Regions from separate parts of the Aliiglaciecola litoralis genome, predicted to be linked through region 2. Evidence: predicted binding sites of a transcription regulator. Region 2 holds the regulator's gene; the other holds the start of a gene.
What was found. Region 2 encodes FliA, which starts transcription of late flagellar genes. Its sites were predicted from a motif close to CTAAAGNTNNNNNNNNNNNNGCCGATA; they were not measured.

Region 1 (11,804 bases), on a different contig from region 2:
TCGCCTTCGTTGCCGTCTAAACGGAACTCCCATAAACCGCGACCAGCTTCCACGCCAGCTTTAGCAAAATGACCTGCTGCAGCTTTATTAACGCGGTTCGCTTTTTTATCGCCAGCGGTTACTTGTAGCGCGCGATACCCATCTGTTTCTTCAGTGCGTAACTGAGTCACACGATTTGGGGTCGCTTCAATAACAGTCACAGGAATTGACACACCATCTTCAGTGAAGATGCGAGTCATACCTACTTTACGACCGATAAGACCAATCGCCATTGTTAAAACCCTCTCTTGTTAGCCCAGGCTGATTTGAACATCAACACCGGCAGCCAAGTCCAATCTCATCAATGCATCAACTGTTTTATCAGTTGGTTCAATGATATCTACTAAACGCTTATGCGTACGGATTTCATACTGATCACGTGCATCTTTATTTACGTGAGGAGAAACCAATACGGTATAGCGTTCTTTGCGAGTAGGCAGTGGGATAGGACCGCTAACCTGAGCACCAGTACGTTTCGCAGTTTCAACGATTTCAGCCGTAGACTGATCGATCAACTTGTGATCAAACGCTTTCAAACGAATACGAATTCTTTGATTTGGCATCGATTAAGCTCCAACCGAAAGAACAAAAAAAACCATCCACACCAACCTTTCTATTAGGTGGGAGGATGCATGTAAACCGATAACCCCCAATTGGGGTCTTGTTTGTATATTCTCAGCGCTGCAACAAGTTTGAGCGTTAGCCTGTACTCATTGGTCCTGCCAAAAATCACTACCCATAAGGGCAAGTGGGCGCGAATTATACATGCGCTGTAAAAATATGCAACGCCTAAATGTAATAAAAGCCACTGATAGCGCAAATTGCCATAAGGGCTGATTTAATATCACAAAAAGCTATTAGAAACTGTACCTAGGGACAGGTGCGCTTTAGCTATCCTTATTCTAACCTTTTAGTGTCTGTATTCAAAGTCTATTGCGTACGCGGTTCGCTGCGTTCTTCACAAGCGATTTTGGTTAATACAGACACTTTCTGGGTACGTGGTTACGTACTCTACATTTATCAATCAAAAGGAATTCGCAAATGCGAGAATTGAATGAAAATCAAGTAGTAGAGGTTAATGGGGCTTTTGGTCCGGCGCTAGTGCTGGGAGGAGCGATAACATTTCTAACTTACGTTAACGCAACAGGAACCGCGCAGAGTTTTGGTCGAGGTTTGGGTATGGGCTTCTACGACGCGATACATAAGTCAAACTAGGAGATAAATTATGTATGAACTAACAAACAAAGACGTCCATGCCATCTCAGGGTGTGGCGCTACCGAGGAACAACAGACGGGCTACGTAATTGGCTATGCAGTTGGCTTTTTAGTTAGGGCTGCAGCGTATACTTTCGGTGGCAGGGGCGGATACAAGCTTGGTCTGGCAGCATATGATGCCATTCATAAAAGCAACTGATAATTAGCGGGGGCCATCCCTCGCATTCATTTAATAAAGGAATTGAGCATGAACCCAAAGATAATAACGTTTACTTATATAATGCTTTACTTAAACATTGCCTTTAACTTAATTTCAGCAACCATATCCTGGTTTATAGATGATATTGCATTAAACACTAATCCAACTTTTCAAACAGCGTTACTTTTCGTGATTGCAGGGCTACTCTTTTATCTCTCTTTTAGTAAACAATATTGTAATGAGTGACGGCATAGTAAAAAGAAGGAGTGAAGCTAATGGATCCTAAACTTGAAAAGTTTACCTATATACTTATTTTCATAAATATTTTTACTACTCTTTACTCTAGTGCTTATCAATGGATAGTAAATGACGTAGACATACATGCTAATCCAGTATTTCAAACATCACTGCTTTTTATGATTGCAGGTTTGCTTTTTAATCTAACTAACAAAAAAGCACTGAATACACCTAAAACTTAGGTTTTGTTAATGATTACACTCGGTTATAGTTAAGCTAATTGCAACAACTTTGACGTAGTAAATGGCAACAGAACTTGAAATAGAGCAGGCACTGCAGAAAATCGATAGGTTACTCGAGGCTCACCCATCGTTAATGGATGCGTATCAGCAATTGGAGCCAATGATACTGAGCTTGTTTGGTGCTCAGCGTATGAGTATTTTTCAACGTCGTCGTCAGCATCAAGATCTGGTCGCCCGCTTTAAAACAGGCAAAGAAACGCGTCAAATTAAAGTGCCTATCAGTCCGCAATCAATCGCGGGATACGTGGCCCTGAGTCAAAAACCACTACTGATTAGTGATCCTTATAACAGTCAAGAGCTGGCAGATATCCATCCTCGTTTAAAATTTGCCGACAAGTTTGATAAGAACACGTCATTTAAGACCGAGAACATTATTTGTGTGCCTATTCTCAATGCCGGTGTGTTGATGGGTGTCATGCAGATAATCAACAAAAACGTGGGGGCATTTGGCGACGCTGATTTAACCATGGCCAATTCGCTATCGGAAATCTTGGGCAATAAGTTTCGTTATGAGTTGGGCGGAACTAGCAATCCATTCGATTACTTAGTGCATCGCAAGCTGATGTCTGAAAAAGACCTTAAACAGTTTACTGAATCAAGCAAAGACATCCGTCAATTAATTCAGCGTTTAGTGTCAGAAGCGCGTATACCTGAAGACGAATTGGGTAACGCTCTGTCGGTACACTATCAAGTTCCCTATTTGAACTATCAGCCTGAAAAATACCATGTGTTGCAAAGCGGTAATAAATTAAACCTTTCTTATCTCAAACGAAATTACGTAGTCGTATTGGCGGATGCCTCTGAAAATCCCATTGTGTTGATGGCTGAACCGAACAACGCCGCATTGTTGATGGAAATTGAAAGTGCGCTTGGCATAGACAGTTACGAAATCAGCGTCGGCTTACCGAATCAGGTATTACAGTATCTAGGCGCCAGCGGTGGCGGTGCTGCACCTGGCGAGATGGATGAAATCCTCGATGAAATAGGCACTAGCGCTGAAGAAATGGATGACTCAGGCGAGGAAATGTCGGACGACGCCCCTGCGGTTGTTCGATTAGTAAGCCGAGTGTTGCATGATGCTAAACGTTTAAATGCCTCCGATATACACGTGGATCCTGAAAAAAATGGTCCAACGCGCGTCAGGCTGAGAATTGACGGCGTATGCCGTGATGTCACTCAAGTACCGGCCTCACACCACAGTGCTGTTATCGCGCGCATCAAAATTATGGCGAACTTGAATATCGCCGAAAAACGGGTTCCGCAAGATGGCAAATTGGCGTTTAAAATGTCAGGCCAACTAGTTGAAGTCCGGGTTGCCACTATTCCCACAGTGGCTGGTGAAGGTGTTGTCATGCGGATATTAGCAGCAGGTGGCGCTTTACCTATTGAGAAAATGAATATATCGCCGCGCAATATGACAATGCTCAAAGATATGATCAAGAAGCCACATGGTATTTTATTGGTGGTGGGACCAACAGGCTCGGGTAAAACCACCACCTTACATGCCATCCTAGGGTATCTGAACACCCCGGATAAAAAAATCTGGACCGCAGAGGATCCAGTAGAGATTACTCAGCCTGGTTTGCAGCAGGTTCAGGTAAGCCCCAAAATTGGCTTCACCTTCGCCAATGCTCTCAGAGCGTTTTTGCGTGCTGACCCAGATATTATTCTGATCGGTGAGATGCGGGATAAAGAAACCGCCCATGCTGGTATCGAGGCATCCCTCACAGGTCACTTGGTACTATCCACGTTGCACACCAACTCAGCTCCCGAAACCATTACCCGTTTGCTCGATCTCGGACTCGATCCGGTCAACTTCTCTGATGCTTGTGTGGGGATCATGGCACAACGTTTAATACGCACTTTATGTAGCAACTGTAAAGAAGAGTACGAGGCCTCCGACGTCGATATGTCGTTTATCCGTCGTCAGTATGGTGAAGAATATCTTGCGGAATTGAATATCCAAGAACCCCTGATTCTACATAGGGGAGCCGGATGCGAAGAATGCGGTGACACCGGCTATAAAGGTCGAACTGGTGTGCATGAATTACTGGCAATGACTCCCGATTTACGGTCACTCGTGTATAAAGAGTCATCGGTGACTGAGATGAAGCAGCAGTCTATGAAAGACGGAATGCGAACCCTGACTCAAGATGGCATTCTTAAAGCCATCAAGGGAGATACCGATCTGGCGCAAATCCAGATTATCAGTGGTACCGATTAAACACTAACTACTAATACATTTACCTTAATCCGACACCAATATTTAGGCTAATAAAAAAGGCCATTATCCAACGGATAATGGCCTTGAAAAGTCAGGTTTTGAGGGGACATAAAAGGCGACTAAGCGTCTTGTTTTTGGTTTGGCAAACTGTTTAACAACTGCTTATTAAATACGTGGAAATCATTTATCGCAGAAACCAGTTCATTGGTATCAACGTCCTGCACACGATTTACCAGTGAGTTAATCAGCTTTTCATACTGTTCGCTGTCTTCCAGCTTTTGCTGAGATTGGTCCAGTACATTGAGCATTTTAGCCAAGTAGTCACTAACACGCTCAACAGGTTTGGACGACGCGTTCGTGGCCGACTCATTACCGTCGTATTGCGACACCGACTCATACGCTTTCACCACCTCAACCTGCTCTTGTCGCGTTAATTGCAAGGCGTAACCTGCAAGCTCTTGTTTATCAAAGCCAAGCTCTAAGGCTTGATTAAAGGCAGTTTCAATATCGCCATCAAAAAAGTCCTTGGCTAAATCATTCGCGTCACTGACTAATTGACCAATGGAAGCTAATTCGGCTTCATCTAATTCGCCATTGACGGTAAAGCTCAGATTGCTCTGACTGAATGACATGCTTTGCTGGCTGACACTAGTGGTGCGGCCTGCCGATTCAGCGTTAGATTGTGCCGCAACTTGCGGATCGGCTGCTGTAACGTCGGTAGAATCGGTTGACTCGTTCAACGGCACCTCATCCGTTTGCAGTGGTTCACGAGGCATGACATCGTTGCTTTCCATGTCTTTTGATTTAGCAGGGCCTGATGCTTGCTCACTCACGATTTGACGGTTAAATTCAAATGCTTGTACACCGGTAAACTGAATATAGACTTGGTCACCGTCACGGGTGCGAATGTTTAGCTCTCCACTTTCTTGCTTAGCATAAGACACACTTTCTGACGTCTTAGTAACAGCAGCACTTGATGGGTACGCTGTATCTTGTTGTACAGGATTGCCGAAGATTTCATCTTGCAAACGTTGAATTCCGCGCTCAATTAATTCCGCGCTGGCCGAAATACCACCTGAAATTTCTTCGCTCATGAAGCCTTCAAGTTCTTTCTCTGCCATTTTAATCCCTTTAGCCACCCCAGAGCGAGCTTGGTCAAAAAGATCCGTCAATGTAGCCTCATCAGCACCACTTTTGGCTGCACCTGAAATTACGCCACTGACAAATCGCAGCACATTCTTAGCGATTTCTTCAAAGTCGAATAACCCCTTTTGCGCTTCTTTGGGTGCAGGTAAATTTGCTTGTTTGTCGTCGAGTCGCAAAGATTGATTTAACGAATTGTTGTAAATTCTCAAGCCCACAGTGGTTTGCGAACTTAGTTTACTCACTGAACTCTCAGAGTTTGCGCGGATCCCTTCAGCAGCCTGTTTCAGGCCAGCTTCTCGCAATTGGCTTTGAGCATTCTCATTTGGGTTAATTAGGGGTTTATTCCCTAAAAACGCTTTAATTTCACTAAAGTTCATATCAAATACCTCACTATCCTCGTTAAATAGTATCGGCGATAATTACAGTTTAATGAGTTTTTATTTGTAAACATGTTCAAAAAATCAGCAAACCTTGGCAGCAGAGTCAAATTAAAGCCGCAAATACCCGTTGCAAGCTAAGATGAAGTCTTTACAATTCGTGCTGTTTTCTAGCAACAAAGACGCCGACTTATCATGCGACCTACCGAAATCGACCCAAGCCAATACGCCGCTCAATTAAAGCACAAAGAGGCGCACCTGGAACAGCAGTTTAACAGCTTCACTATGCCCTCTCTTGAGGTGTTTGGTTCTGAGCCGTTGCACTATAGAATGAGAGCTGAATTTCGAGTCTGGCATCAAGGTGATGACTTGTTTCACATCATGTTCGACAATCAGACTAAGCAAAAATACAAGGTCGAACATTTCCCACCGGCAAGTCTGTTAATCAATCAGGTGATGACCGATTTACTTGATTTAATCAGGCACAACGAACTCGCACGCAGAAAGCTTTTTCAGATTGACTATTTGAGTACCCTCAGTGATGAAATTGTAGTTTCTATGCTGTATCACAAACCCTTGGATGAACACTGGGAACGAGAAATTGAGGGGATTTTAAAGACGTTACGCCTAAGCTACAAAATCGATATTGTCGGCCGTGCTCGCAAGCAAAAATGGGTTAAAGATAAAGACTACGTCACAGAAGTATTACCGATCGCTGATCGCAACTATCAATTTCAACAAATTGAAAACAGTTTCACCCAGCCCAATGCTGGCGTAAACATCAAAATGATTGAATGGGCATTGGATGTAACTCAGCAAAGCCAAGGTGATCTGCTGGAGCTTTATTGTGGTTTAGGCAATTTTAGCATACCCATGGCGCAGAATTTTGAGCGCGTTTTGGCGACCGAAATTTCTAAGACCTCAGTGCAAGCCGCGCAACAGAATATTGCGGATAACGGGTTAGACAATGTCACTATTATCCGTATGTCGAGTGAAGAGTTTGTCGAGGCGCAGCTAGGAAAACGTCAGTTCAATCGGCTCAGTGGTGTCGATCTGCAAAGCTATAATTGCCAAACCGTGTTAGTTGATCCACCAAGAGCAGGTTTAGATGAGACTACCGTTGAGATGGTAAGTAATTACCAAAACATAGTGTATATTTCGTGTAATCCAACAACTTTGCAGGAAAACCTAGCAGTACTGAGCAAAACCCACGACGTCCAACGGTTTGCTCTGTTTGATCAATTCCCTTACACCCACCATGTAGAGGCTGGCGTATATTTGGTAAAACGATGATCTTGTGCATTGCTACCCGATCATTCTTTATGCTTACTGTACTCGCGTGCTCCGTTTGAAATAAAGCGCAACTGTACTTTTAAGCGTTGGGCCAAATTGGCAGTTTGGGCATTGTCCAAGTCTAAGGCTTCTGCGCCAGTACTAAATACCAACTTCACCATGGCTTCCGCTTGCAAATTTGCCAGTTCTTTGGGCAGCTTAGTGGTTGCAACTGTGTAATCTGTTAACTCTTGCGTGAAGTGCTGGATTTCCCTAACAACTGCCGCTCTAAACGCATTTGACGTGCCTGTGTGCTCACGTAAAAGTAGTCTGAATACGTTGCTATTCGCAGTGACAAATTCCATAAAGGTATCAATCGACGTGCTAATAACGCCACCGCCAGAAGCAATCCTGACGCGGGCTTGGCGCATCAGTTGACGCAGAGTCAATCCAGCTTCATCGACCAGCGTCAGTCCTAATTCATCCAGATCTTTAAAATGGCGATAAAAAGAAGTCGGTGCAATCCCGGCGGCACGAGCCACTTCACGTAAACTCATGCTGGAAAAACTGTGTTGCTCGTCGAGTAATCCAAAAGCTGCATCAATAATAGCTCGGCGAGTTTTGAGTTTTTGTTGCTGTCGATTTAAGGTCACAAGGTTCCTAATAAAGTTTAAAGTAAATTGTTAAAGCAACGTCGATTACATCGCAGTCAGAGTTATTTTTCAACGAATTTACTTGATATCCTCGCTAGGTCAAGCTAAATTAGCGTACAGTTGTAAGCTCAAAAAGCGTTAAAATTATTAGATGAAAAAAGCTCCCATTATATTAACTAACATCCTTGTATTCTCAATTACCGGCCTCATCGCCTTAGTGGGCGTACCTCTAGAAGCCTATTTCAATGGATTTGATGGGATAGAAATTGGCGCCTGTATTTTCTTGATTTATTTTTCAGGCATGTCGATAACTGCAGGCTACCACAGATTGTGGTCACACAAATCCTATGATGCTCATCCTGTTGTGCGATTCGTTCTCGCTATTGGTGGTGCGATGGCACTGCAAAACAGCATTTTACACTGGTGCTCTGATCATCGCGTACACCACCGCTTTGTGGACCAAAATGGCAAAGACCCCTACTCAGCCAAACAAGGATTTTTCTTTTCTCATATTGGTTGGATGCTAAGAGATTATCAATCGCAGCGTTATAGCAATTACAGCAACTGCAAAGACTTGCAAAAAGATGCCATTGTCATGTGGCAACACAAATATTATTTACCTTTGGTGCTGGCTACGAACTTCGGGATCCCGGCGTTGCTTGGCCTGTTAAATGGCGATGTTTTGGGTATGTTGTTATTGGCCGGTGTGTTCAGATTGGTCGCCGTTCACCATGTGACTTTTTTCATCAACTCATTGGCCCACATTTGGGGTAAGCAGCCTTATACTGACAAAAATACCGCCAGAGACAATGGCTTCATTGCTTTCTTCACATTTGGTGAGGGATATCATAATTATCACCATATTTTTGAGTATGACTACCGTAATGGCATTGAATGGTGGCAATTTGATCCAACTAAGTGGTTAATTGGTTCCTTGGCTTTTGTTGGGTTAGCGAAAAATTTACGTCGTGTTCCTGAAGAGCGAATTGAGAAAGCGCGTATGGCGATGATGATGCAGCGCACACAACAACGGATTTCAACGATGCACGGCGCAGAAGAGTTAATGAACAAACTGCAACGAGAATACGATGTTCTGATGACCAGAATGAGTGACTACTATGAGATTAAGAAAAGTTTGTTGGAAAATAAGCAAGCGAGTCTTAAAAAGTCGTACGAAAATCTCGAATTGGCGTATAAATATCGTGAAATGAAACAACGAATGATATTGCAAAAACGTAAATGGTTAGAGCTGAACCAGTTGCGTTTCGCAATGAACTAAACTCCACTCGGGATAAAGTTCATTAGACAACCGCGTAGATAATTAAAAGCCTGACAAAATGTCAGGCTTTTTTGTGTACAACAACTTTTTAAGGTTTAACGTCAATCCATTAACGAGTTCAGGTTACTTACACTTTAACCTTTCGATTTCTGCTCATCCAAGAATTCAATGAGATTATCGTATGGCATGGGTTTGGCGTAGAGAAATCCTTGTGCTTCATCACAGCCGAGTTTGAGCATGTAGCTTGCTTGCTCACGCTTCTCTATTCCTTCCGCTATGGTTTGCAAACCTAAACGATTGCCCAAAGTCACAATAGTCTCTGCGATGAAAGCAGATTGATTGGGTTTAATCTCATTAATGAATGAACGATCAACTTTCAAACGGTCCAGCGGTAACTGCTGCAAATAACTCATCGAAGAGAACCCCGTACCAAAGTCATCTATGGCGATTTTGATACCAAATGCTTTAAGCTCTCGCAAAGACTCGATAACAATTTGCGGCTCATCCATAACCACACTCTCGGTAATTTCCAGCTCAAGTCGAGCCGGTTCAATCTGGTATTCTGTCACAATGCGAATGACCATATTAACGAAATCGGGATCACGAAATTGGGGCATCGAAATATTCACTGCCATCCGGACGTTATCATAGCCTGCCTGAGTCAGTTTATTTAACCTACGGCAAGACTCCTCAATAACCCAAGCACCAATATCGATAATCAACCCTGAGTATTCGGCAAGAGGGACAAACACGGAGGGTGAAATAAATCCTTCACTAGTGGGCCAGCGTAACAAGGCTTCCATTCCGACCACTCGCTCCGTCACAAGATCGACCTGAGGTTGATACCAAAGCTCAAGCTTTCGAGCTGAAAAGTCCGTTCTGAGCTGTCTAATCAGACCCAATCGCCAAGTGGTCTTTTCTTCCATCTCAAGTTCGTAAAACCCAAAGTTGGTGTTTAAATCTTTTTTGGCTCTATTTAGCGCAATATTAGTCTGTTTTAATAAATCGATGCCGCTAGTTTCTTCATCTACCAGCTTGCACAATCCCATCGTAATATTTATTGGTAAGGTGTGATCGCCCGCCTTGAAGGGAAAAGAAAACAATTCATTAATCCGTTGCGGATTGACAACGGATTCACAACCAATAAGGCCAAACACATCTGCACCAATGCGGCCCATTTTGACGGTATCACCAAAGCTGTCTTGAACTCTTTCTGCGACAGCCTGAAGTAGATGATTACCGGCGTCTTGACCAAGACCGTCATTAACATCAGAAAAGTGTTTAATATCAATTAAGGCGACCACATTGGCCCCTTCATCTGTAGCCATTCGAATGTCGTCGAGCATATTAATAAATTCGTTTCGATTTGGCAGTTTTGTTAACCAATCACGAAAGGCTGCGTTGCGTAGCTGATGAAACAGGTTTACGTTTTCATAGCCAACTGAAATGCTGGACAAGAACACTTCTAGCAGTTTTTGATGAATCGGGCTAATTTCATCTTTAATTTTCAAAAAAACGGCGGCTTCGTAGCCGGAACTATTCAAAAAAAGTACTGAAAAATCGCTTTCAAAAACGTGTTTTTTAGATTTCAAACATTTATTAACTGCTTCAACAATTCTCTTGTCATGCAAATTGTCTAGGTTTTCATTAATATACTTGGCGAACTCCCCAGCAGCACCCAACACGTATACACTGTTGTCTTCGCGATCTAAAACAGCTCCGGCTCTGGCACACACCACTCCACCAGCGTCCAGGCCGATAAGCGAACTGATCTGAGTGACAATACCTTCACAGAATCCTTTGACGGAATGTTCTTCAAGCAAATTGGCCGCAGACATTATGATTTTTTCTAGACCATCACGACTTTGATTGATGGTAAGGATTTGCTGATATGAACGCAGTGACGCGATAATGGTCGTCACTAATTTGCTGCGCGTTAACTCTGTCTTGGTTTTATAATCATTGATGTCATATTCTTTAATGACACTCTCTTCTGGGGCATAACCAGGTTGGCCGGTGCGAAGAATGATACGCGGCTCCATTAAGCCAAGCTCTTCTCGCATTTTACGTGCAACAACGAGTCCCGCGTCATCCGTTTCCATCACCACATCAAGTAACACTATGGCCAAACGATCGCCCATTTGTTCCATGATTTTAAGTGCTTGTTCGCCGGAATAGGCATGATGAAAATGAAGTTTTTTGTCATTGAGCATAAGATCAGACAAGGCAAGTCGCGTGACCGAATGAATCTCTTCATCGTCATCAACTACCAAAATATTCCAACGACCATACACCGTCTCGGATTCATCTGATTCTTCTTCATCAAGAAATATCAGTTCGTCATTATCATAACCCGTTGAAGACATTTAGTTTTCCGCTATGTAAACACCAAAAAAGGTGAGAAAGAATTATCCACATGGTAAACATATCGTAATATGTTAAAAAGAGGAATAATAATTGTAGCAAAAATCGACTTGGTCAGCCCAATCAAATATCAATTACAGGAAAGTCATACAGTAAGGTTATGAAAATCGAAACCAATGTGCCGCCTAGCGCTTTAATAAAAACGGATGCAGCTGAGGTCAAAGTAGCGAGTTCGGCCCCAAAAGACACGACAAAAGCGGCTCGCTCAGATGGCAAACAACCCGCTCCAGTCAAAGACAAAATGCTGCAATGGTTTGCGCGCGCGGGCATTGTACCAAGCAATTATTCTGCTATTGAGCAGGATATCGGTAAACGTGTGACACGACACCAGTTTGTCAAAGCACAACGGAAGTTAAAAAACCTTGAGCGGATTTTGGAATTAGCAAGCAATTATAGTTTTGAACAAAGTACTTCCGAAGAGATCGACCCCGATTGGT
Region 2 (11,804 bases):
CACAGATCTAGCTGACGAGTTTGGTTTCCTCGACACTGATTCAACCGTAGTTGATATTAACTTCGGCTTTTTGAACTTAACAATGGCAGATAGCGATTCTGTGTTTTTTGGCATGCCTATCGTCGCCGGCTTTGACCCGTTTAACTTCACAGCTGGACTTGAATTTTACAGCGAAGGGTTCGTACACCCTTCTGCCCTTGAGTTGTTCATTGATGTGGGCCCTTTGTCTAGTGGATCTGTAATAGCCGAAGACACCTTTGACGGTATTTTCAGCGAAGGAAATGGTCGCTTAGGTCAAGTAACTTACGTACCAGAGCCTTCAGCTCTAGTGCTAATGCTTGCTGGCTTAGGTTTACTAGTACGCAGAAAAGTGGCTGCTAAATAAGCTTACTTACCAGTTGATAACTAAAACCCGGGTTTATCCCGGGTTTTTTGTGTCTGATATTTCCTCGTATAGCCGCTGCTTTTTGGGCGTCAGATTTTTTTACACCTAGTTTCAGTCCTTTTTAGCGTCACTTTACGGATCTCGTAAATGCCGCTCAGCGTCAAATTTAAGTCAATCCTAGTTGGCGCGTTTGTTGCAATCTCAACTTCAATTATCACTCACGTCAATAATTCGTTGTATGGAACTTGCAGGTTACTTTAACCGGATAGACAGAAATCACGTTAAGAACTTCACTAATGGGGTAGGTGCACCTTTGGTGTTGCTGGCCATTATGGGTATGGTTATCTTACCGATGCCCGCGGTGCTGTTGGATATTCTGTTTAGCTTCAATATCGCGCTGTCGCTGATGGTCATCTTGGTATCGGTATTCACCAAAAAACCAGTCGAGTTCGGTATTTTCCCGTTAGTGTTATTGATTGCCACTGTTTTACGTTTGGCGCTAAATGTCGCCTCCACCCGCATTGTTTTGCTCGAAGGACACGAAGGTGGGGACGCCGCCGGAAAAGTGATCCAAGCTTTTGGTGAGGTGGTAATTGGCGGTAACTATGCGGTGGGTATCGTGGTCTTTGCCATCTTGCTTATCATCAACTTTAAAGTAGTCACCGCCGGTGCGGGACGCATCTCTGAAGTCAGCGCCCGCTTTACCCTAGATGCAATGCCGGGTAAACAGATGGCGATTGATGCTGATCTTAACGCCGGTTACATCGACCAAGACGAAGCGCGTAAACGCCGCATCGAAATTACCAGTGAAGCGGATTTTTATGGGTCGATGGACGGTGCCTCAAAGTTTGTGAAAGGTGATGCCGTTGCCGGGCTGTTTATTATGTTGATCAATATCGTCGGTGGCTTGTTTATCGGTATGATCCAGCACGATCTTGATTTCAGCGACGCGATTGAAATCTATACCATTTTGACCATAGGGGATGGACTAGTAGCACAAATTCCATCATTACTCTTATCAGTAGCGACGGCGATTATTGTTACCCGTGAAAATGACTCCCAAGAAATGGGACAGGAAATGCGTCGACAATTGGGCAATCAAAAAGCCTTGTACGTCACATCCGGTATCTTGTTTGTGATGGGGATTGTGCCCGGCATGCCGCATTTTGCCTTTTTAGGTTTCAGTGCCTTTGTCGCATGCGTCGCCTACTACAACGTATGGAGCGCGCGCCGAAACGCCGAGGCACCGCAAAGCGTTGACAATTTGCCAGAACAAAGTCAACAACCACAAGAGATAAAAGAATTGGGCTGGGATGATGTCCAACACGTCGACACCATCGGTTTGGAAGTGGGCTATCGCTTGATCCCACTGGTAGATAAAACTCAAGGTGGCGAGCTACTGACGCGCATTAAAGGCGTGCGTAAAAAGCTTTCGCAAGAGTTGGGCTTCTTAATTCCAGCGGTGCATATTCGTGACAACTTAGATCTCAATCCTAATAGCTATACCATCGCTATGCTTGGCGTAACGGTGGGCGACGCGGAAATCAGCCATGATGATGAATTAGCGATTAATCCCGGCCAGGTGTTTGGCAAATTAGAAGGTAAAGCGACCCGCGACCCAGCCTTTGGACTAGATGCCGTGTGGATCCGTCCACAGCAACGGGAGCATGCGCAAACATTGGGATATACCGTGGTCGATGCGGCTACTGTAGTGGCGACCCATTTAAGTCAACTGCTAACCAATAATGCCTACCAGCTTTTAGGGCATGAAGAAGTGCAGCAATTGCTCGACATGCTTGCCAAATCCAGCCCTAAATTAGTGGAAGGCTTAGTACCGGATATTCTTCCGCTGAGCACTGTGGTGAAAGTGTTGCAGACTTTACTGTATGAAGGCGTTCCGATCCGAGATATGCGCAGCATAGTGCAGACATTGTGTGAGTACGGACCTAAGACGCAAGATCCCGATGTACTGGTCTCAGCCGTGCGAATTGCACTCAAACGTTTGATCGTGCAAGAAATAAATAATAATGAAAAAGAGCTACCTGTCATTACTTTGGCTCCCGATCTGGAACAGATGTTGCACCAGTCATTACAAGCGGGTGGAGAAGATGGCGCAGGTATCGAACCAGGACTGGCCGAAAAGCTTCAACATTCGTTAACCGAAGCGTCGCAACAGCGAGAGCTAGAGGGCGAGCCCGCGGTGTTATTAACCTCAGGTATGCTTCGCCCAGTGTTATCGAAATTCTTTAAACATTCAGTCATGGGGTTACACGTGCTGTCATATCAAGAAATACCCAGTGACAAACAGATACGCATTGTAAGTGCCGTGGGTCAATAAAATGACGCCTATGAAATTAGAACATCAAATTAGCTCGCTCCATCGGAGGCATTGTGAAAATTAGACGCTTTATCGGAAAAGACATGCGAGATGCATTGAACCAGGTCAAAAGTGAACTGGGCGGCGATGCGGTGATCATGTCTAACAAAAAAGTCAGCGATGGGATTGAAATTATCGCCGCTTATGACCAACCCGCTTCGAGCACTGCCCCTGTCAGCTCCGCAAAAGCAGCGTCAACTTATCGCGCAGAATCAAACAAGACTGCCACTTCCATGCCCAATCGTAGCGCTGCGCCAGCTAAAAATGCTAAGAAAGTGCCGAGTTTGAGTGAAATTATTGGTGATTCGGGGCCGGATAGCTTGCGCGCATTATTAGAGCAGCAAAATCAACAAACAACGAATTCAGCGCAGGATTTCCCGTCGGAAAAATCCTTTACCCATGCCCCCGTAAATATTGCTCCAAAGATCGCACCGACAAGCAATACGCAACAACAGCATGATGCATCGGCCATCAGTGAGATTAAAAACGAGCTTAATGCGTTAAGAGGTATGTTGCAGTTCCAAGTGTCTGGTCTCATCAAGCAAGAGCAGCAACGCTCGCATCCATTGCATGGCTATCTGGCATCTCGCTTAGAAGCTATGGGGATCAGTGAATCAATCGCCTCAGATGTGGTCTCATATACCCCTGAATCAGCTGATGAACGTCAGGCATGGTTGTTTCTGTTAAAATTAATGGCCAATCGCATTCATACCTCTGGCAATGCTATTTTAGACACCGAAGGTGTTGTTGCGTTAGTTGGGCCGACCGGAACCGGTAAAACCACCACGATTGCTAAACTAGCGGCACGGGCAGCACAGCGTTATGGTGCTGAGCAAGTGGCACTGGTAACAATTGATTCCTATCGTATAGCCGCTTACGAACAATTAGCCACTTATGGAAAAATTATTGGCTGCGCTGTAAAAAAAGCGCAAAATGCAGAAGAATTATCAGATATACTTTTCCAACTGCGAAACAAACGACTAGTATTGATTGATACAGCGGGCTTTGGTCAAAGAGACTCCCGATTAATCAAGCAGTTAGATACATTGAATCAGCATTCATGTGCTACTATTAAGAAATATGTCGTGATGCAGGCAAATGCGCAGCACACAGTGATGCAGCATACAATTAATGCATATAAGTCGATTGCTTTGGAAGGATGTATTTTGACAAAGTTAGACGAATGTTACAGTCTTGGAGAGGCGATCAGTGTTGCGGTTGAACACAAATTAGCCATCAGTTATATCACCGATGGACAAAGAGTCCCTGAAGATATTAAAGTTGCAGATGCAAAGTATTTAATCTCAGCAGCGGCTAAGCTTTATAAAAAATACGGTATGATCCATACTAACAAGCCAGAAAACACAAGATCGGCATTGGCAGTATGATTGAGGACCAAGCGAGTAGCTTAAGACGAATGAATCAATCTCGATTAATTAAAGTGATCGCAGTTACCGGCGGTAAAGGTGGGGTGGGGAAAACCAACATTACCCTTAACACTGCGATTGCAATGGCAAAAAAAGGCAAGCGAGTCATGGTCTTAGACGCTGATCTTGGATTAGCGAATGTGGACGTGATGCTGGGCTTGCGAGTAGAGAAAAATCTCTCTCATGTACTTTCAGGTGAATGCACATTGGATGATGTGTTGGTGATGGGGCCCCATGGGATCCTTATTGCACCAGCAACCTCCGGTACCCAATCAATGACTGAACTCAGCCAAACAGAGCACGCTGGACTTATTCGTGCATTTGGTGAGCTGCGCGCTGATATTGACGTGCTGTTAGTGGATACTGCTGCGGGTATTTCTGACATGGTGTTAAGTTTTTCTCGCGCATCTCAAGACATCATGATGGTAGTCTGTGATGAACCCACCTCACTCACAGATGCTTACGCGTTGATTAAATTACTGAATCGTGAACACGGTGTGTTCAAGTTCAAAATTGTCGCCAATATGGTGCGCAACATGCGAGAAGGGCAAGAACTATTTGCCAAGCTATCTAAAGTGACCAATCGATTCTTAGATGTGGCCTTGGAGCTGGTGGCAACTATTCCTTATGACGAAAATATTCGTAAATCGGTACGCAAACAAAAAGCCATTGTTGATGCATATCCTGCGTCACCTGCTGCAGTAGCAATTAGAGGGTTAGCCGACAAAGCACTGACTTGGCCTATTCCAAATCAGCCAGGTGGACACCTTGAGTTTTTCCTAGAGCAACTTATTGCCGAGAAAGTGGTTGGTGGTCAAGGGTGAATAGAAAAGCTGCAGCTTATCAACAACAGGCCGACACGGCTCAATTGGTAGAGAGGCATGCTTCACTTGTCAAACGCATAGCGCATCATTTGCTAGCGCGACTTCCTGCCAGTGTGTTGGTTGATGACTTAATTCAATCTGGCATGATAGGTTTGCTAGAAGCGGCACGAAATTTCGATGGTACCAAGGGGGCCAGCTTTGAGACATTCGCGGGTATTCGTATACGCGGTGCCATGCTGGATGAAATTCGCAAAGGCGATTGGACACCTCGCTCGGTACACAAAAATGGTCGTGCTATTACCGAGGCGATCAACCAGGTCGAAAAAGAGACCGGCAGAGATGCACGAGATGTAGACGTAGCAGAAAAATTGGAAGTGTCTCTGACAGACTACCATCAGATGCTCAATGAAGTGAACGCTGGAAAGATAATCGGTATTGAAGATCTGGGTATTACTGAAGATGTGATCACCACGGAACAAACGAAAGGCAGCGACACGCCTTTTCAAGATTTATTGCAAGGTTCGTTTCAAAAAGCCTTGGCGCATGCTATTACTACATTACCAGAGCGAGAAGCAATTGTTTTATCATTGTATTATGATGAAGAATTAAATTTACGGGAAATCGGTGAAGTGCTCGAGGTCAGTGAATCAAGAGTCAGCCAAATCCACAGTCAGGCGATGCTAAAACTGAAAAATAAAATGCAGTCTTGGCGACTAAACGAAGAATAATAGATAATAATTTTGGTTTAATCCTCATTGGAGGCAGTTTTGGATAAAAATATGAAAATTCTCGTTGTTGACGATTTTTCAACAATGAGACGTATCATCAAGAATTTACTTAAAGATCTTGGTTTTACTAATGTACAAGAAGCCGATGACGGGAGCACGGCATTGCCGATGCTACAACAGAGCGATTTTGACTTTGTCGTTACCGACTGGAATATGCCTGGCATGCAGGGAATTGATTTGCTTCGTGCGATACGAGCAGATGACAACCTCAAACACTTACCGGTGTTAATGGTGACGGCTGAGGCTAAGAAAGAACAAATCGTTGCGGCTGCACAAGCCGGTGTCAACGGCTACGTTGTGAAACCGTTTACCGCCAATACATTGAAAGAAAAACTAGACAAAATTTTTGAGAGACTGGGTTAAGACTCACCCGATGACAACCAATTAGGAGTGTCTGAATGACCGGTTCTGCTAAAGCTCCGTTGTCTCTTGACGAAGCTAAAAAATTAGTCGAGTTACTTGAGTCCGGAGATAACCAAGCTGCCTCTGAATTGCTAGAGGAAGCTTCCTTGACGAATTCTGTTGAATTATTTGCTGAAGTGGGCAAGCTCACACGGCAACTTCATGACTCGCTCAATACGTTTCAACTCGATCCTCGCATTTCCAATCTTGCTATTGAAGATATCCCCGACGCGCAAAGTCGTCTCATGTACGTGATTGAGACCACTGAGCAGGCCGCCAATACCACGATGGACGCGGTAGAAAAGAGCATGCCCATCGCCGAAAAACTGCATGTTGGTATTGCCAAAGTCTTGCCTGAATGGAAAAAGCTGATGTCCAGACAAATGGAACTCGGCGAATTTAAATCTTTATGTAATGAATTAGACAAGCTGTTAGAAGAATCTTCTGCAGATACTGCTAAACTCAATGTGTTGTTGACTGATGTGTTGATGGCACAAGGATACCAAGACTTGACTGGCCAGGTTATTCGCCGAGTCATTGAGTTAGTAAAAGAAGTCGAAGACAGTCTGGTACACATGCTGACGGTATTTGGAGCACCTGAAACAGCGGCTTTAAAACCGAAAGTTGATGAAAGTACTCACAAATCTGACAAAGAGTCCGATAAAGTGAAAGCGGAAGGACCCATTATCGATGCAGAAACGCGTGATGATGTTGTGTCAAGTCAGGATGACGTTGACGACTTACTATCTAGTTTAGGGTTTTAAGAGGAATTGGTTCATGTCTTTTGAAGTTGACGAGGAAATCCTACAGGACTTTTTGGTCGAAGCCGGTGAAATACTGGAACAACTGCAAGAACAGCTTGTTGATCTCGAAAACAATCCAGAAGACTCTGATCTGCTGAATGCGATTTTCCGTGGTTATCATACCGTCAAAGGCGGGGCTGGATTTTTAGCGCTCAGCGAATTGGTGGATATCTGCCACGGCGCCGAGAATGTCTTCGATGTGATGCGTAATCAGCAACGTACGTTAACCCCTGAGTTAATGGACGTTATTTTGCAGGCCACCGATGTCGTGGTTGAAATGTTCGAAAACGTCAAAGCCCGTGAGCCACTTGAACCTGCAGCACCAGAACTACTTGAAACACTTCACCGTCTGAGTAAACCTGAATCTCAAGATGCTGCTGCGCCTGCAGCGCCGGCTCCAGCGGCAACAGCTCCACCGCCACCACCAGCCTCCTCAGGTGAAGGCAGCATAGACGAAATTTCAGAAGACGAATTTGAAGCTTTATTAGATGAGTTACATGGCAGTGCCTCACCAAGCGCACCTGCTCCTGCAGCACCAGCAAGCGTGCTCGATGACAACAGTGAAGACATTACCGACGATGAATTTGAAGCTTTGTTGGATCAATTGCATGGTGAAGGACAATTCGTTGCAGAAAAAGAATCGGCACCTGCTGTTTCTGCTCCAGCAGCTCCTGCAGCCAGTGATTCAGACTCTGATGAAATCTCTGACGATGAATTCGAAGCGCTATTAGATCAATTACATGGTTCGGGTAAAGGACCAGCGGTAAAAGAGCCAGCTAAAGCTGCGCCTCCACCACCGCCACCGCCGCCACCGCCACCACCGCCGCCACCGCCGCCTCCAACGCCAGTGGCTGCCGCAGCGCCAGCACCCGTTGCTAAACCTGTGGTAAAAGCACCGGCCAAAAAAGATGATAAAAAGTCTGCTTCGGCTGCGGCACAAGGCGAAACGACAGTTCGGGTTGATACCAAACGACTCGACCAGATCATGAATATGGTGGGGGAATTGGTGTTAGTCAGAAACCGCCTTCTAAGTCTTGGTATTAACATTAACGACGAAGCTATGACTAAGGCCATTGCTAACCTTGATGTGGTAACGGGTGACCTGCAAGGGGCGGTAATGAAAACCCGTATGCAGCCCATTAAGAAAGTGTTTGGTCGATTCCCTCGGGTCGTCAGAGACCTGGCGCGCAGCCTGAAAAAAGAAATTACCCTAGAGTTAGAAGGTGAAGAAACCGATTTAGATAAAAACTTGGTTGAAGCACTGGCAGATCCGTTAGTTCACTTAGTCAGAAACTCTGTCGATCATGGCATCGAAATGCCTGAAGACCGCGTTGCGGCAGGCAAGCCATCAATGGGAGTTGTGAAGTTATCTGCGTCTCAAGAAGGTGATCATATTCTGCTTACCATCGAAGATGATGGTAAAGGAATGGATGCCGAGAAGCTTAAAGAAATTGCGATTAGTCGCGGTGTATTGGATGCCGATGCAGCGGCTAGGATGTCTGATGTAGAAGCCTTTAATTTGATTTTTGCTCCTGGGTTTTCCACCAAAACAGAAATATCAGATATTTCAGGTCGCGGTGTGGGAATGGATGTGGTTAAAACCAAAATTAACCAACTCAATGGTACCGTGAATATTGATTCAGCGTTGGGTAAAGGCACACGACTCGAAATAAAAGTGCCACTTACGTTAGCCATCTTACCAACCTTGATGATTGTGGTTGGTGAACAGACTTTCGCTTTACCGCTAGGCGCAGTCAATGAAATCATTAATATGGATATGAGTAAGACCAATACCGTTGACAGTCAATTGACGATGATTGTGCGCTCCAAAGCGATACCACTATTTTACCTACGAGACTGGTTGAAAAATGGCAAAGGTAGTACGGATAAAAATCAAGGTCATGTTGTGGTAGTGCAAATTGGTACGCAACAAGTGGGTTTTGTGGTTGATGCGCTTATAGGTCAAGAAGAAGTTGTGATTAAACCGTTGGATGCATTATTGCAAGGCACGCCTGGAATGGCTGGCGCGACTATAACCAGCGACGGCGGTATTGCATTAATTATTGATATTCCAAACTTGCTTAAGCGTTACGCAAAGAAAAAGTAGCTGAATAAATTAATGTTCATTACAAGGGAAAGTATCTAAGCATTTGATTTAGTGTGTTTTCTACCTCCCCTTGTTAGTGAAGGTCGCGAGGCTAGCGGCGTACCTACCCAAGACAACCTGCAAAATTAACAGATAGTTCCACACCTTAAGTGGTGTAGCGGTGCTGTATACAGTAATATACCGAGATGACTATGCGCAGATTGAAATGTAAGCTGTGGGTAGGTAAAAAATTTACCTTTTAGAATAATTAAAATGGATTCCGATCCAACATTTGAGGGCAGTGTTAACCGATGGCATACCGAGTACTAGTGGTCGATGACTCCAGCTTTTTTTGCCGTCGGGTTAAAGATATACTGAATCAAGATCCCATGTTGGATGTAGTAGGCATAGCTCGCAACGGTCAGCAAGCGATTAGCATGGTTGCCGAGCTTAAACCGGATGTAGTCACCATGGATGTTGAAATGCCGGTGATGGATGGCATTACCGCAGTAAAAAGAATCATGAAGTCTCATCCGCTGCCCATTTTGATGTTTTCTTCGTTAACCCATGATGGCGCGCAAGCGACCCTTGATGCTCTTGATGCGGGGGCCTTAGATTTCCTGCCAAAGAAATTTGAAGACATTGCCAGTAATCGCAGAGAGTCAATTGACCTTTTGCAATCACGAGTCAAAGCGCTTGCCGCAAAACGAGCTAGTTTCAGCAGGCGAGCTATTCAAACGCCGTCTCCAGGCACCACGGTCAAAACTCAAGTGTTTATGCGCTCGACCAGTCAAGCCGTTGCGCCACCTTCTTCTGAAGCCCCGAGTGTTTTAACGGGTTCCGTAACCAGAGCTTCAGGAAAGCGATACGCAGTGCTTGCGCTTGGGACTTCCACTGGCGGGCCGGTTGCCTTGCAAAAAATTCTAGCGCAATTCCCTGCGTCTTTTCCTTATCCCATCGTATTGGTTCAGCATATGCCGGGTAGTTTTACTAAAGCTTTTGCTGAAAGACTCAACCAGGGCTGTAAAATCACTGTCAAAGAAGCGCAGTCGGGCGATAAATTGAAACCTGGATGCGCTTATCTGGCACCCGGTGGCAAGCAGATGATAGTGGATGGTAATGTCAAAGATCCAAAAGTGACAATTACCGAGTCGGAGCAACAGGATCATTTGTTGTTCAAACCTAGCGTTGATGTGACCTTTGAATCCATAAGCCGTGTCTACGGTGGCGATGTACTCGGAATTATTCTGACCGGCATGGGCGCAGATGGAAAACAGGGCAGTCTTGCGTTAAAGCAACGCGGTGCCAAAATTTGGGCACAAGATGAAAATAGCAGCGTCGTGTATGGTATGCCCTTAGCTGTGACCAAAGCCAATATCGCTGAACGAAATTTACCTTTGGATGAAATTGCATCAAGCATCCTCACCGAAATGCAGGTAAAATAGACCCATTGCAGATGATATTAACCGGTAGAGCAATATTGTGATTGTGTGGGCCATAGCGAATCAGAAAGGCGGAGTGGGAAAAACAACCACGACTGTTACGCTGGGCGGCATTCTGGCTCAACAAGGGCACCGAGTCCTATTGGTTGATACCGACCCTCAAGCCTCACTCAGTTATTATTTTGGCGTAGACTCAGAAGAGCTGTCTTCAAGTGTTTATGATGTATTCGCTGCAGGTGCGGAATTAAACAAAGACACCGTATTAGATAGTCTTTGCCCGACTAAATTAGATTCATTATTCATTTTACCCGCTTCCATGGCATTGGCTACCTTAGATCGTAAAATGGGCACTCAACCAGGCATGGGACTGATCCTAAAAAAAGCTTTTGCCTGTGTGGCCGATGAGTTTGACTATGTGTTGATTGACTGCCCACCGGTGCTTGGCGTGTTGATGGTAAATGCCGTTGCAGCCAGTCATCACCTTATTATTCCTGTGCAAACTGAGTTTCTCGCGTTAAAAGGCTTGCAGCGGATGATGCACACCCTTGAAATCATGTCTAAATCACAGAATAGAAAGTTTCAACGCATTATCGTACCCACTATGTTTGATAAGCGGGTAAACGCTGCTGCGGATGCATACAAGGTCTTGTGTGACGATTACAAAGATCAAGTTTGGTCTGGCGTGATCCCGGTGGACACCCGTTTTCGAGACGCCAGTCAGGCACAATCACCACCGTCAGTTTATTGTCCTAAATCACGGGGCGTTTATGCGTACAAAAATCTGTTAACGCATTTGCAATCTACAGCGAGTGACCAATCATGAAAAATAGCGGGTTCGCCAAAGAAGAACTGGTAGAAGAATATTTAACGTCATTGCTTAGTGATGAAGCGCCACAAGATGTGGTGCAATTAGAAAGCGTTGCAAAACTGCTTGAGTCTGCTCAAATACCAGAAATCAATGATGACATTGCCATTGAGTCCCCAGAAGATAGCGTCACTGAAGAAACAATCATCGCTAAAGAAAGTGCGTCTGAGGTCGACATAAAAGAACCAGCAGAGCCGCTGAAAACTGAGGTTGTCACCACCAGTATTCCAACCCGTGATTTCCAAGCGTTGTTTTTCAAAGTCGCAGGGTTAACATTAGCGTTGCCATTGACGGAATTAGGTGGCATCCACAAGATTGAAAAAATTGGCCCATTATTTGGAAAACCAGATTGGTTCAAAGGTGTTATGCTTCATAGAGATGAAAATTTAAGTGTTGTCGACACGG

Region 1: a site for FliA is predicted at 5,770-5,796, ahead of ABD036_RS03955 (DUF5610 domain-containing protein). Genes of this name have one in related genera too.

Annotation. Positions count from the first base shown of each region.
Region 1 covers NZ_BAAAFD010000002.1:65,932-77,735, forward strand. The annotation lists gene rplC (50S ribosomal protein L3) at 1-272, opposite strand, end outside; gene rpsJ (30S ribosomal protein S10) at 291-602, opposite strand; gene ABD036_RS03935 (hypothetical protein) at 1,081-1,254, shown strand; gene ABD036_RS03940 (hypothetical protein) at 1,265-1,453, shown strand; gene ABD036_RS03945 (hypothetical protein) at 1,729-1,932, shown strand; gene ABD036_RS03950 (GspE/PulE family protein) at 2,066-4,216, shown strand; gene ABD036_RS03955 (DUF5610 domain-containing protein) at 4,336-5,739, opposite strand; gene trmA (tRNA (uridine(54)-C5)-methyltransferase TrmA) at 5,935-7,032, shown strand; gene fabR (HTH-type transcriptional repressor FabR) at 7,053-7,664, opposite strand; gene ABD036_RS03970 (acyl-CoA desaturase) at 7,816-8,943, shown strand; gene ABD036_RS03975 (bifunctional diguanylate cyclase/phosphodiesterase) at 9,078-11,309, opposite strand; gene ABD036_RS03980 (TIGR03899 family protein) at 11,468-11,804, shown strand, end outside.
Region 2 covers NZ_BAAAFD010000007.1:79,102-90,905, reverse strand. The annotation lists gene ABD036_RS12650 (PEP-CTERM sorting domain-containing protein) at 1-385, shown strand, start outside; gene flhA (flagellar biosynthesis protein FlhA) at 624-2,723, shown strand; gene flhF (flagellar biosynthesis GTPase FlhF) at 2,777-4,150, shown strand; gene ABD036_RS12635 (MinD/ParA family protein) at 4,147-5,013, shown strand; gene ABD036_RS12630 (RNA polymerase sigma factor FliA) at 5,010-5,741, shown strand; gene cheY (chemotaxis response regulator CheY) at 5,781-6,164, shown strand; gene ABD036_RS12620 (protein phosphatase CheZ) at 6,200-6,967, shown strand; gene ABD036_RS12615 (chemotaxis protein CheA) at 6,981-9,113, shown strand; gene ABD036_RS12610 (protein-glutamate methylesterase/protein-glutamine glutaminase) at 9,404-10,537, shown strand; gene ABD036_RS12605 (ParA family protein) at 10,575-11,357, shown strand; gene ABD036_RS12600 (chemotaxis protein CheW) at 11,354-11,804, shown strand, end outside.